Regions from separate parts of the Streptomyces sp. NBC_00691 genome, predicted to be linked through region 3. Evidence: riboswitches for the same ligand, from Rfam matches in the RefSeq annotation. Region 3 holds a riboswitch; each other region holds the start of a gene.
What was found. A riboswitch is a leader RNA that binds a small molecule or an ion and turns the genes downstream of it on or off. The one in region 3 is predicted to bind cyclic di-AMP.
Positions count from the first base shown of each region.

Region 1: another riboswitch for cyclic di-AMP. It lies ahead of OG392_RS15005 (transglycosylase family protein); the one in region 3 lies ahead of OG392_RS35485 (LysM peptidoglycan-binding domain-containing protein).
Region 2: another riboswitch for cyclic di-AMP. It lies ahead of OG392_RS27345 (M23 family metallopeptidase); the one in region 3 lies ahead of OG392_RS35485 (LysM peptidoglycan-binding domain-containing protein).
Region 4: another riboswitch for cyclic di-AMP. It lies ahead of OG392_RS05770 (C40 family peptidase); the one in region 3 lies ahead of OG392_RS35485 (LysM peptidoglycan-binding domain-containing protein).

Region 1 covers NZ_CP109007.1:3,350,193-3,352,382, reverse strand. Annotated here, with positions in the region: gene OG392_RS15010 (LysM peptidoglycan-binding domain-containing protein) at 1-523, shown strand, start outside; cyclic di-AMP (ydaO/yuaA leader) riboswitch at 782-955, shown strand; gene OG392_RS15005 (transglycosylase family protein) at 959-1,675, shown strand; gene eno (phosphopyruvate hydratase) at 2,031-2,190, shown strand, end outside.
Region 2 covers NZ_CP109007.1:6,038,240-6,040,429, forward strand. Annotated here, with positions in the region: gene OG392_RS27340 (M16 family metallopeptidase) at 1-547, shown strand, start outside; cyclic di-AMP (ydaO/yuaA leader) riboswitch at 748-913, shown strand; gene OG392_RS27345 (M23 family metallopeptidase) at 926-1,696, shown strand; gene OG392_RS27350 (GntR family transcriptional regulator) at 1,909-2,190, shown strand, end outside.
Region 3 covers NZ_CP109007.1:7,940,532-7,942,721, reverse strand. Annotated here, with positions in the region: gene OG392_RS35490 (DUF6197 family protein) at 1-593, opposite strand, end outside; cyclic di-AMP (ydaO/yuaA leader) riboswitch at 935-1,118, shown strand; gene OG392_RS35485 (LysM peptidoglycan-binding domain-containing protein) at 1,124-2,011, shown strand; gene OG392_RS35480 (phosphoribosyltransferase family protein) at 2,005-2,190, opposite strand, start outside.
Region 4 covers NZ_CP109007.1:1,313,997-1,316,186, forward strand. Annotated here, with positions in the region: gene OG392_RS05760 (ClpP family protease) at 1-526, shown strand, start outside; gene OG392_RS05765 (hypothetical protein) at 534-839, shown strand; cyclic di-AMP (ydaO/yuaA leader) riboswitch at 1,230-1,360, shown strand; gene OG392_RS05770 (C40 family peptidase) at 1,364-1,840, shown strand; gene OG392_RS05775 (ATP-binding protein) at 1,915-2,190, opposite strand, start outside.

The DNA of each region.
Region 1 (2,190 bases), 4.6 Mb from region 3:
GACCACCCCGACGAGCCCCTCCGTGTCGACCGACCCGGGCCACCCGACCGTGCCCACCACCCCCGGCGCGCCCGATGAGTCCCTTACGCCGGTTACGCCCGGTACGCCCACCGGGCCGGATGCCACCGCGCCGGGCGGCCCGACGGATGACACGTCGTCGGCCACTCCCGGAACCGGGAAGCACCGGGGCGATGCCGCTCCGGAGGAAACCGGCAAGCCGGACAGTTCTGCCGATTCCGGCAGACATGCTTCATCGGACAACAAGCTCACCGAAAACCCCCTGGAGGAGTCGTCGACTGACGCTCCGAAGGAATCGGACGCAACGGACAGTCAGGGCAAGTCGGGCGCTTACCTCGTGCAGCCGGGCGACAATCTGTCCGACATTGCACAGGAGAACGAACTCCCCGGAGGCTGGGCCGCCCTCTATGACGCCAACCGGCAGACGGTGGGCCTCGATCCGGACCTCATCCTCCCTGGTCAGGCCCTCGACCTGACGAACGGTTCGACCGCGTCGGCGAAGTGATTCGGGGGCGTATGTCCGGTTCTGGGCAAGTGAGACATGGGTCTCTTCGTCCCAACTGGCGTGTCACGCCCGCAAACTTTGCTTCTGTCACCTCTCACCTGCATAAACACCCCCCGCCGGAAGGCAAGTAGGGGCGATATTTCCGCAATACGCCTCTTTGAACTTCCGGTGGGTCTGTGTCTACGGTCATCACCGCTCGCCACCGCGGGCCCCGTCGACCGAAACGCCGAATCCTGCCGTCGGCCGATGGGAATTGTCGTCGCGTAAGCGCCGAAGGCAGGAGCGGGGGACCCAAGGTAAGTGCCGGCCCCGGCCGTTGAGACAGACGGCCGACGATCGGCTTGGGGTGAAGCCACGTGCTAGGACACGTGGCCGGGCAACTCATTGGCCCGAACCCGACAGCTCACCTCGTAGGCGTCGGTGAGGAGAATCTCCATGCTGTTTTCCGGCAAGGGCAAACACCGTCGTCCCTCCAAGGCGACCCAGGTCGTCACGCTCGTCGGCGTCACCGGCGTCGCCGTGGCCGCCCCGCTGATGACCGCGGGCACCGCCTCGGCCGCCTCGGTCTCCGAGTGGGACACCGTCGCCGCGTGCGAGTCCGGTGGCAACTGGTCCATCAACACGGGCAACGGCTACTACGGCGGCCTGCAGTTCTCGGCCTCCACCTGGGCCGCGTACGGCGGCACCGCCTACGCCTCGACCGCCGACCAGGCGTCGAAGTCCCAGCAGATCGCCGTCGCCGAGAAGGTCCTCGCGGGCCAGGGCAAGGGCGCCTGGCCGTCCTGTGGTGTGGGCCTCTCCGGCGCCTCGCCGAGCACCGGTGCCGTCGAGAGCGCGCCGAAGCAGAGCACCCAGCAGGAGCGGAAGGCCGAGCAGCCGACCACTCGCAGCGAGCAGCGCCAGGCCCCGAAGAAGGCCACGCAGCAGCAGGCCGCCCCGCAGGCCGCCGCGAAGAAGACCGTCACCACCCCGACCGGCAAGAAGGTCAAGAAGGGCGACGGCGAGTACAAGGTCGTCACCGGCGACACGCTCAGCAAGATCGCCCAGGCGCACGGCGTCAAGGGCGGCTGGGCCGAGCTCTTCGAGCTGAACAAGGGCGTCGTCGAGAACGCCGACCTGATCTACCCGGGCCAGCAGCTTCACCTGAAGTGAGCCCGGCGGTCCGCGTGAGTCCGGCGGCTCGCGCGGCCCCTCCGACCCTCCCGCGGTGACCACCCCGGCCCGACGCGCCCATCCCCCGTGCGCGTCGGGCCGGGGTTCCCCCGTTTCCGGGGGCGTACGGAGAGACAAGGGGAGGGGCCCGCGGCGGAACCGGACGGTCCACGTGGTTACCGGCCGGTAGATCTGAGGCCCTTCGTCCCGAGATGCCTGCCCTTGGGTCCTTTTTCGTCCCAGGGGGCGGGCGCCCGGCTGGCCGGAGCCCCCGAGCCGGTTAGGCTCTTGTCGCAAGGCCAAGCGACCCTGCACCGACCTTGCGTCACATCCAGCGTCACATCCCAAAAAGGAGATGCTCGTGCCGTCCATCGACGTCGTCGTAGCCCGGGAAATCCTGGACTCCCGAGGCAACCCCACGGTCGAGGTCGAGGTCGGCCTCGACGACGGCAGCACCGGTCGTGCTGCTGTTCCGTCCGGCGCCTCCACCGGTGCGTTCGAGGCCATCGAGCTTC
Region 2 (2,190 bases), 1.9 Mb from region 3:
CTGGCCGGCCCAGGTCCTGGGCACGTACTGCCTCGGCGGCACCCTCACCTCGCGGCTCGACCGGGTCCTGCGCGAGGAGAAGGGCTACACGTACGGCGTGCGTGCCTTCGGGCAGGTGCTCCGCTCGGACGGCCGGGGGAACGGCGCCTCGATGCTCGCCATCAGCGGTTCCATCGACACGCCCAACACCGGTCCGGCTCTTGACGACCTGTGGAAGGTGCTGCGGACGCTGGCCGCGGAGGGTCTCACCGACGCCGAGCGGGAGACGGCCGTGCAGAACCTGGTGGGCGTCGCGCCGCTCAAGTACGAGACCGCCGCCTCCGTCGCCGGGACGCTCTCCGACCAGGTCGAGCAGCACCTCCCGGACGACTACCAGGCCCAGTTGTACGCCCGGCTGGCCGAGACCGGCACGGTCGAGGCGACCGCGGCCGTGGTCAGCGCCTTCCCCGTGGACCGGCTCGTCACCGTGCTCGTCGGCGACGCGGCGCAGATCGCGGAGCCGGTGCGCGCGCTCGGGATCGGTGAAGTGACCGTCGTGACCGGCTGATTCAGGCCGCCGGCACGGCGACGGAGGACCCCGACGACATGGTTCGTCGGGGTCCTCCTGTTTGTCCGTATTGAGATTAAGGATGGTTGTATGCCCTGTGGCATGTCTTACAAAATGCGTGTCCGGTTGGTGATTGAAAGACGATCCGCATAGCGTCAGGCCGTCTGTTCGTCAGTTGCACGTGCCGCACCCGCGGCATCGGACAGACATCGCCGAGTCCCCGTCAGGCGCGAGCCTGGGGAGCCGGGGACCCACACGTAGTCCCTGGGGTGAATCGGGCGCCTTCGTCTCGTACGGAGGGGCTCGTAGGAGACCTTCCTGCTCCGAACCCGTCAGCTAACCCGGTAGGCGAGAGGGAAGGAAAGGATCAGCCCCTACATGGCGTTCACCCGTGCCACCGGGAAGCATCGTGCTCCGAGCCGGATGGCGCGCCGCGGCGTGGGCTTCGCCGGCGCGGCGACGCTCGCCACCACCGGCGTCATCGGAACCCTCGCTTCCCCGGCGCTCGCCGCCGACACGGACCACCGCTCTCCCGAGGACACCGGTATCACCAAGGTGATCACCGAGGACGACCTCGCCGAGCGGATCGCCGCCCAGGCCGCCGCCCAGGAGCAGGAGGCCTTCGAGGTCGCCGCCAAGGCGAAGGCCAAGGCCGAGGCGAAGCGCAAGGCCGAGGCCCGCGCCAAGGAGATCCGCGAGGCCGAGCAGCGCGCGGCCCGTGAGGCCGAGCGCCGTCGTCTGGCCTCCTTCCAGCTGCCCGTCGAGGGCTCGTACGTGTCCACCGGTTACAAGACCGGCGGCTCGCTCTGGTCCTCCGGCAGTCACTCCGGCATCGACTTCCACGCCGCCTACGGCAGCAGCGTCGTCTCCGTCGGCTCGGGCACCGTCGTCGAGGCCGGCTGGGGCGGCGCGTACGGCAACAACATCGTCATCCGGATGAACGACGGCACGTACACCCAGTACGGTCACCTCTCCTCCATCGGGGTCTACGTCGGCCAGAGCGTCGAGCCGGGTGAGCGGATCGGCATCTCGGGCTCGACCGGCAACTCGACCGGCCCGCACCTCCACTTCGAGGCCCGGACGACCGCCGAGTACGGCTCCGACATCAACCCGGTCGCGTACCTCCGCGCCCGCGGCGTCAACGTCTGATCCAGGACGCCCCTCGCGCGGGGCCGGCGGTCGTCCCGCCCCTCCCTCGCAAAAGCCCCGGCTCGTACAGAGCCGGGGCTTTTCGTCTGTCGCTGCACACCGATATTCCGTCGGGGCATCGGAAATTCCGGCGCGCTGCAATAGAGTCGCAGATCGGGCGCAGAACAGGCGCCGTCGGAATTGACTCGCGCGGACCAAGGCGGAGGTCGGACATGCGCATTCCCGCGCACTCGGTATGCACGGCGATCCGGGACGACATCGTCTCCGGCGTCTACGAGCGGGGCAGTCGGCTGACCGAGGACCAGCTGGCCCGCCGGTACGGGGTCTCCCGCGTCCCGGTCCGCGAGGCCCTGCGCACCCTGGAGTCCGAGGGCTTCGTCGTCTCCCGCCGCCACGCCGGGGCGCATGTCGCCGAGCCCACCGAGCAGGAGGCCGCCGATCTGCTGGACATGCGGGCGCTGCTCGAACCGCTGGGGGCTGCCCGCGCCGCCCAG
Region 3 (2,190 bases):
GCCTGGGACGCGCGCAGGATCGTGGCGTCGAGGAGGGCCACCGCGTCGGCGGCCGTACGGCCCGGGGCCCGGTTCCAGGGCCCGATCAGCTCGTGCCATCCCCGAGACCGAAGCTCGGCCATGATCCAGGCGCCCGCCTCGTTCATCGTCGTCGCGCTGCCGTGGCCGAGACGGTGCGCGGCGAGGAGCGCGCCGCAGACGCACCGGGCACCTCGTGCGTCGCGCAGCTTGTACGGGGCGTTCTGCCAGCCCCACTCCGTCAGCACGAGGCGCGCGTAGCCGAGGTGGACGGAGGGGCGCAGCTCCGGTCGGCCGATGCGGCGCCAGACGTGCAGCCGGTCGGGCAGGACGGCCCCGATCCGGCCGGGGAGGCGGCGCTCGGCGGGGAGGGCCGGCGGCAGCGCGTCGAGCGCGTCGGCGACGAGCCGCTCCACCGGCACGCTGAGCAGTTCACGCCAGCTCTCCGCACCGGGTGCGGATACCTGGGGCTCGGTCCAGTCGGTGACGATCCGCTGCCAGGCGGCGCTCTCGTAAAGGGCGGCGGCCTCTTGGTCGAGGGTCTCGGGGGTGAGCAGGGAGGCGGAGGGCGGCATCCGGGTGGCTCCTCGGTCGGGTGACTTCATCGTTCACGAGGAATGTCGGTTTTGCGACTTATACCCTTGAGTGCCCACACGGCCGAACGGGGCCTTACCGGCCACTCCGCCATTAAAAGAATTACCGTGCGAATTCGGACATCAGGCACCTGGTGATGCGACTCACTTTCCTGGGAACTCCCCCTTGATCAGAATTCGCGCCGCCCATGCGGGACAAGGAGGTTCGAAGCGCGGCGGACCCCTTCGATCTTGAATTACATGAATTCGGTGATCCTTTCACCGGCCTCCGGACAGAGATCCTCTTGTTCTCCGTCGCATTACTGGCCTACGGTCACCTCCATTCGAGTGGATCGCCGAATCCTGCCACCGCTCGAAATACCTCCCTTTCACCCGACGGCAGGAGCGGGGGACCCACGAATACGCCGGCCCGGATTCCGGGACGGCTCGGGGTGAAGCCGCGTGCGCGCGGCCGGACATCTCCAGTCCGAACCCGACAGCTCACCCCGAAGGCGCCGGAGAGGAATCCCGTCATGCCTGCTCACGGTAAGCACCGCCGTCCCCGCCGCCGCTCCGTCTCCCGTGGACTCGCGCTGGTCGGCACGGGCGGAGCCGCTCTCGCCCTCCCCCTGATCGCCCCGGCCGTGGCCGGCGCCGCGCCCCTTTCCGGCACTCCGGAAACCGCTGCCAAGGCGATCACCGCCCCCGCCGTTCCGGTCGCCGCCAAGGCCGCCACCAAGGCTCCCGCCGCTCCGGCCGCCGCACGCACCTACACGGTCGTCAGCGGTGACTCGCTTTCTCTGATCGCCCAGAAGAAGGGAATTCAGGGCGGCTGGAAGGGCCTTTACAAGGCCAACAGGAGCACGGTGGGTGACAATCCGTCACTTATTCACCCGGGTCTTGAACTGACGCTTCGTCGGGATTCCGTGAAGGCCGCACCCGCGCAGGCGAAGAAGACCTCCACGACCGAACGGGCGAGCCGCTCCGAGCGCCGGAGCGCCACCCCTGCCGTCGCCACCGGCAGCGGTGCCTCGGCCGCCGCGCCCCTCGCCGCCGCCGCCGCTCCGGTCCAGGCCGCGCCCGCCGCCGCCACCTCGTACGCGGACAACCTCGACGGCTGGATCCGCGAGTCGCTGGACATCATGTCCCAGCGCGGCATCCCCGGCTCGTACGACGGGATCCACCGGAACATCATGCGGGAGTCCTCCGGCAACCCCCAGGCCATCAACCTCTGGGACTCCAACGCCGTGGCCGGTACCCCCTCCAAGGGCCTGCTCCAGGTCATCGAGCCGACCTTCCTGGCCTACCACGTGCCCGGCACCTCGATGGACCTGTTCGACCCGGTCGCCAACATCACCGCCGCCTGCAACTACGCGGCCGACCGCTACGGCTCCATCGACAACGTCAACGGCGCCTACTGATCCCGGAAGTGCCCGGTGAACCAGGAGGTGGCGAGCTCCGCCACCTCCTCCAGGGCGCCCGGCTCCTCGAAGAGGTGCGTGGCGCCCTCCACGACCTCCAGTCGGCTCTCGCAGCGCAGCAGCGACTCGGCCCGCCGGTTGAGGTCCAGGACCAGCGCGTCCCTGCCCCCGACCACGAG
Region 4 (2,190 bases), 6.6 Mb from region 3:
CTTCCTCGGGACGCCGATCGACGAGACATCGGCCAACGACGTCATCGCCCAGTTCCTGTATCTCGACCACGCGGGCCCCGAGCAGGACGTCTCGCTCTACATCAACTCCCCCGGCGGCTCCATCAGCGCCATGACCGCGATCTACGACACGATGCGCTCGCTCCACTGCGACGTGGAGACCACCTGCCTGGGACAGGCCGTCTCCACCGCCGCGGTGCTGCTCGCCGCCGGCACCCCGGGCAAGCGCATGATGCTGCCGGGCGCCCGGGTCACGCTCCGGCAGCCCGCCATGGACGAGCCGCTCCAGGGCCAGCCGAGCGACCTCGACATCCACGCCCGCGAACTGCTCCGCCTGCGCGCGCTGATGACAGGGATGCTCACCGAGCATTCGGGACAGGAGCGCGGACGCGTCGACGCCGACCTCGACCGGCTCACGGTCCTCGACGCGCCCGCGGCGGTCGCGTACGGCCTGGTGGACCACGTGATCACGAGCCGGGCCGCGGGCGCCGGCGGCACGGCGGGATGAGCCGGCCGTGGTTCCCGAGCTGCCGCCGCTGCCCGCCCTGACCCGCGCCGAGAGCGAACTCGTCGACGCCTACCTCGAAGTCGTCGACCTGCTCGGGAAGATCAATCCGTCCAGGGGTACGCACACCTATGGCGCCCTGCGCGCGGCACAAGCCCTGGTGGGACGGTCGGAGGCGCTCCTCCAGGCACTGACGCTCATGCATGCGCGGGGTGAGAGCGAGGTGCACGCGGACACATTGGCCCGTGCGCTCCGGGTGTTGGACGGAGAGCGCCGGGCCGACCGCGTCACTGTCCCGCGCACTCGCGCGAGTTGACATTTCCGCGTGTCGTGTCGAGACCCGGACGGCCGACGCGCATCGCAGAATCGCTCCCCCGTTCGGCGTAGTCGACGAGTCGACATATGTCCCGGGTGAGTTGCACAACAGGTGTACGCATTTGGCGGAATGAGCCGTTCCGGTGCTGGTGCGAGGCTCGTAGGCCAAACCTCCGAAGATCACAAAGGCTGTCTGTCCACCCGAACGGATCAGTCGTGAGGAGCCTCACATATCGCCGTTTCAGCTCGGATTTCGACCTGTCCGTGGGTCAAGATCCCTGTCGACGACAAGCCCCCGCCACCACGGCGGGGCGGTCCGGGCGGACGCCGAGTCCTGCCGCTGTCCCGGACGTCTGGTCGACAGGATTGGATCGGCAGGAGTGGAGGACCCGATTTTTACGGGGCGTACGCGCTGTTTCGGCAGCGGGGCCGCCCCTTGGGGTGAAGCCGCGTCAGCGGCCGGGCATCTTCGCCAGCCCGAACCCGACAGGTCATCCTTCGCAGGCGGCTGACGAAGGGTTGCGCATGACCGCGCAGATGCACGTCCCGTCCCTGCTGTCCCGGGCCGGAGCCGTCTCGGCTCTCACCCTCGCCGCCGTCGGCGGCACGCTGTTCGCACCCGGTGCGGCATCGGAGGCCCAGGCAGCCACCACGCACGCGAACAAGGCACTGAGCGTCGCCGCGTCCAAGAAGGGAGCTCCGTACCGGTACGGGAGCACCGGACCCTCCAGGTTCGACTGCTCCGGTCTGACGCTCTACGCGTACAAGCAGGCGGGCAAGTCGCTGCCCCGCACCGCGCAGCAGCAGTACAACAAGACCCGGCACATCCCCGCCTCCACCAGACAGCAGGGGGATCTGGTCTTCTTCCACTCCGGCGGGAGGGTCTACCACGTGGGCATCTACGCCGGCAGCGGCAGGATCTGGCACTCGCCCAAGACGGGTTCCTGGGTGAAGCTCGACAAGATCTGGTCGTCGAAGGTCTCCTACGGCCGCGTCCGCTGATCAGGCGGCGGTAGCGGCTCGTCCGTGGGGGGGGTGCGGTGGCGCCGCCGTGCCCCTGACCGCCGGGACGGGACCTAACAGCTGGCCACGGGGGCCACGGTCCAGGGAAGAGTGATCCAGACCGTCTTGCCGCCGTCGTCGGTCGGCGTGACCGACAGACGGCCGCCGGCTTCGGCGGCCAGGACGCGGATGATGACCATGCCGCGGCCGTTGTCCTGCTGGACCGCCGCCGGGAGGCGGCGCGGCCGGCGCGGATGGCTGTCGGTGACACCGATGTGCAGCCGCTCCTCGCGCTCCAGGCGGACGTCGACCGTGAAGGTGGGCGACTGGCCGAGGGTGTGCAGCACGGC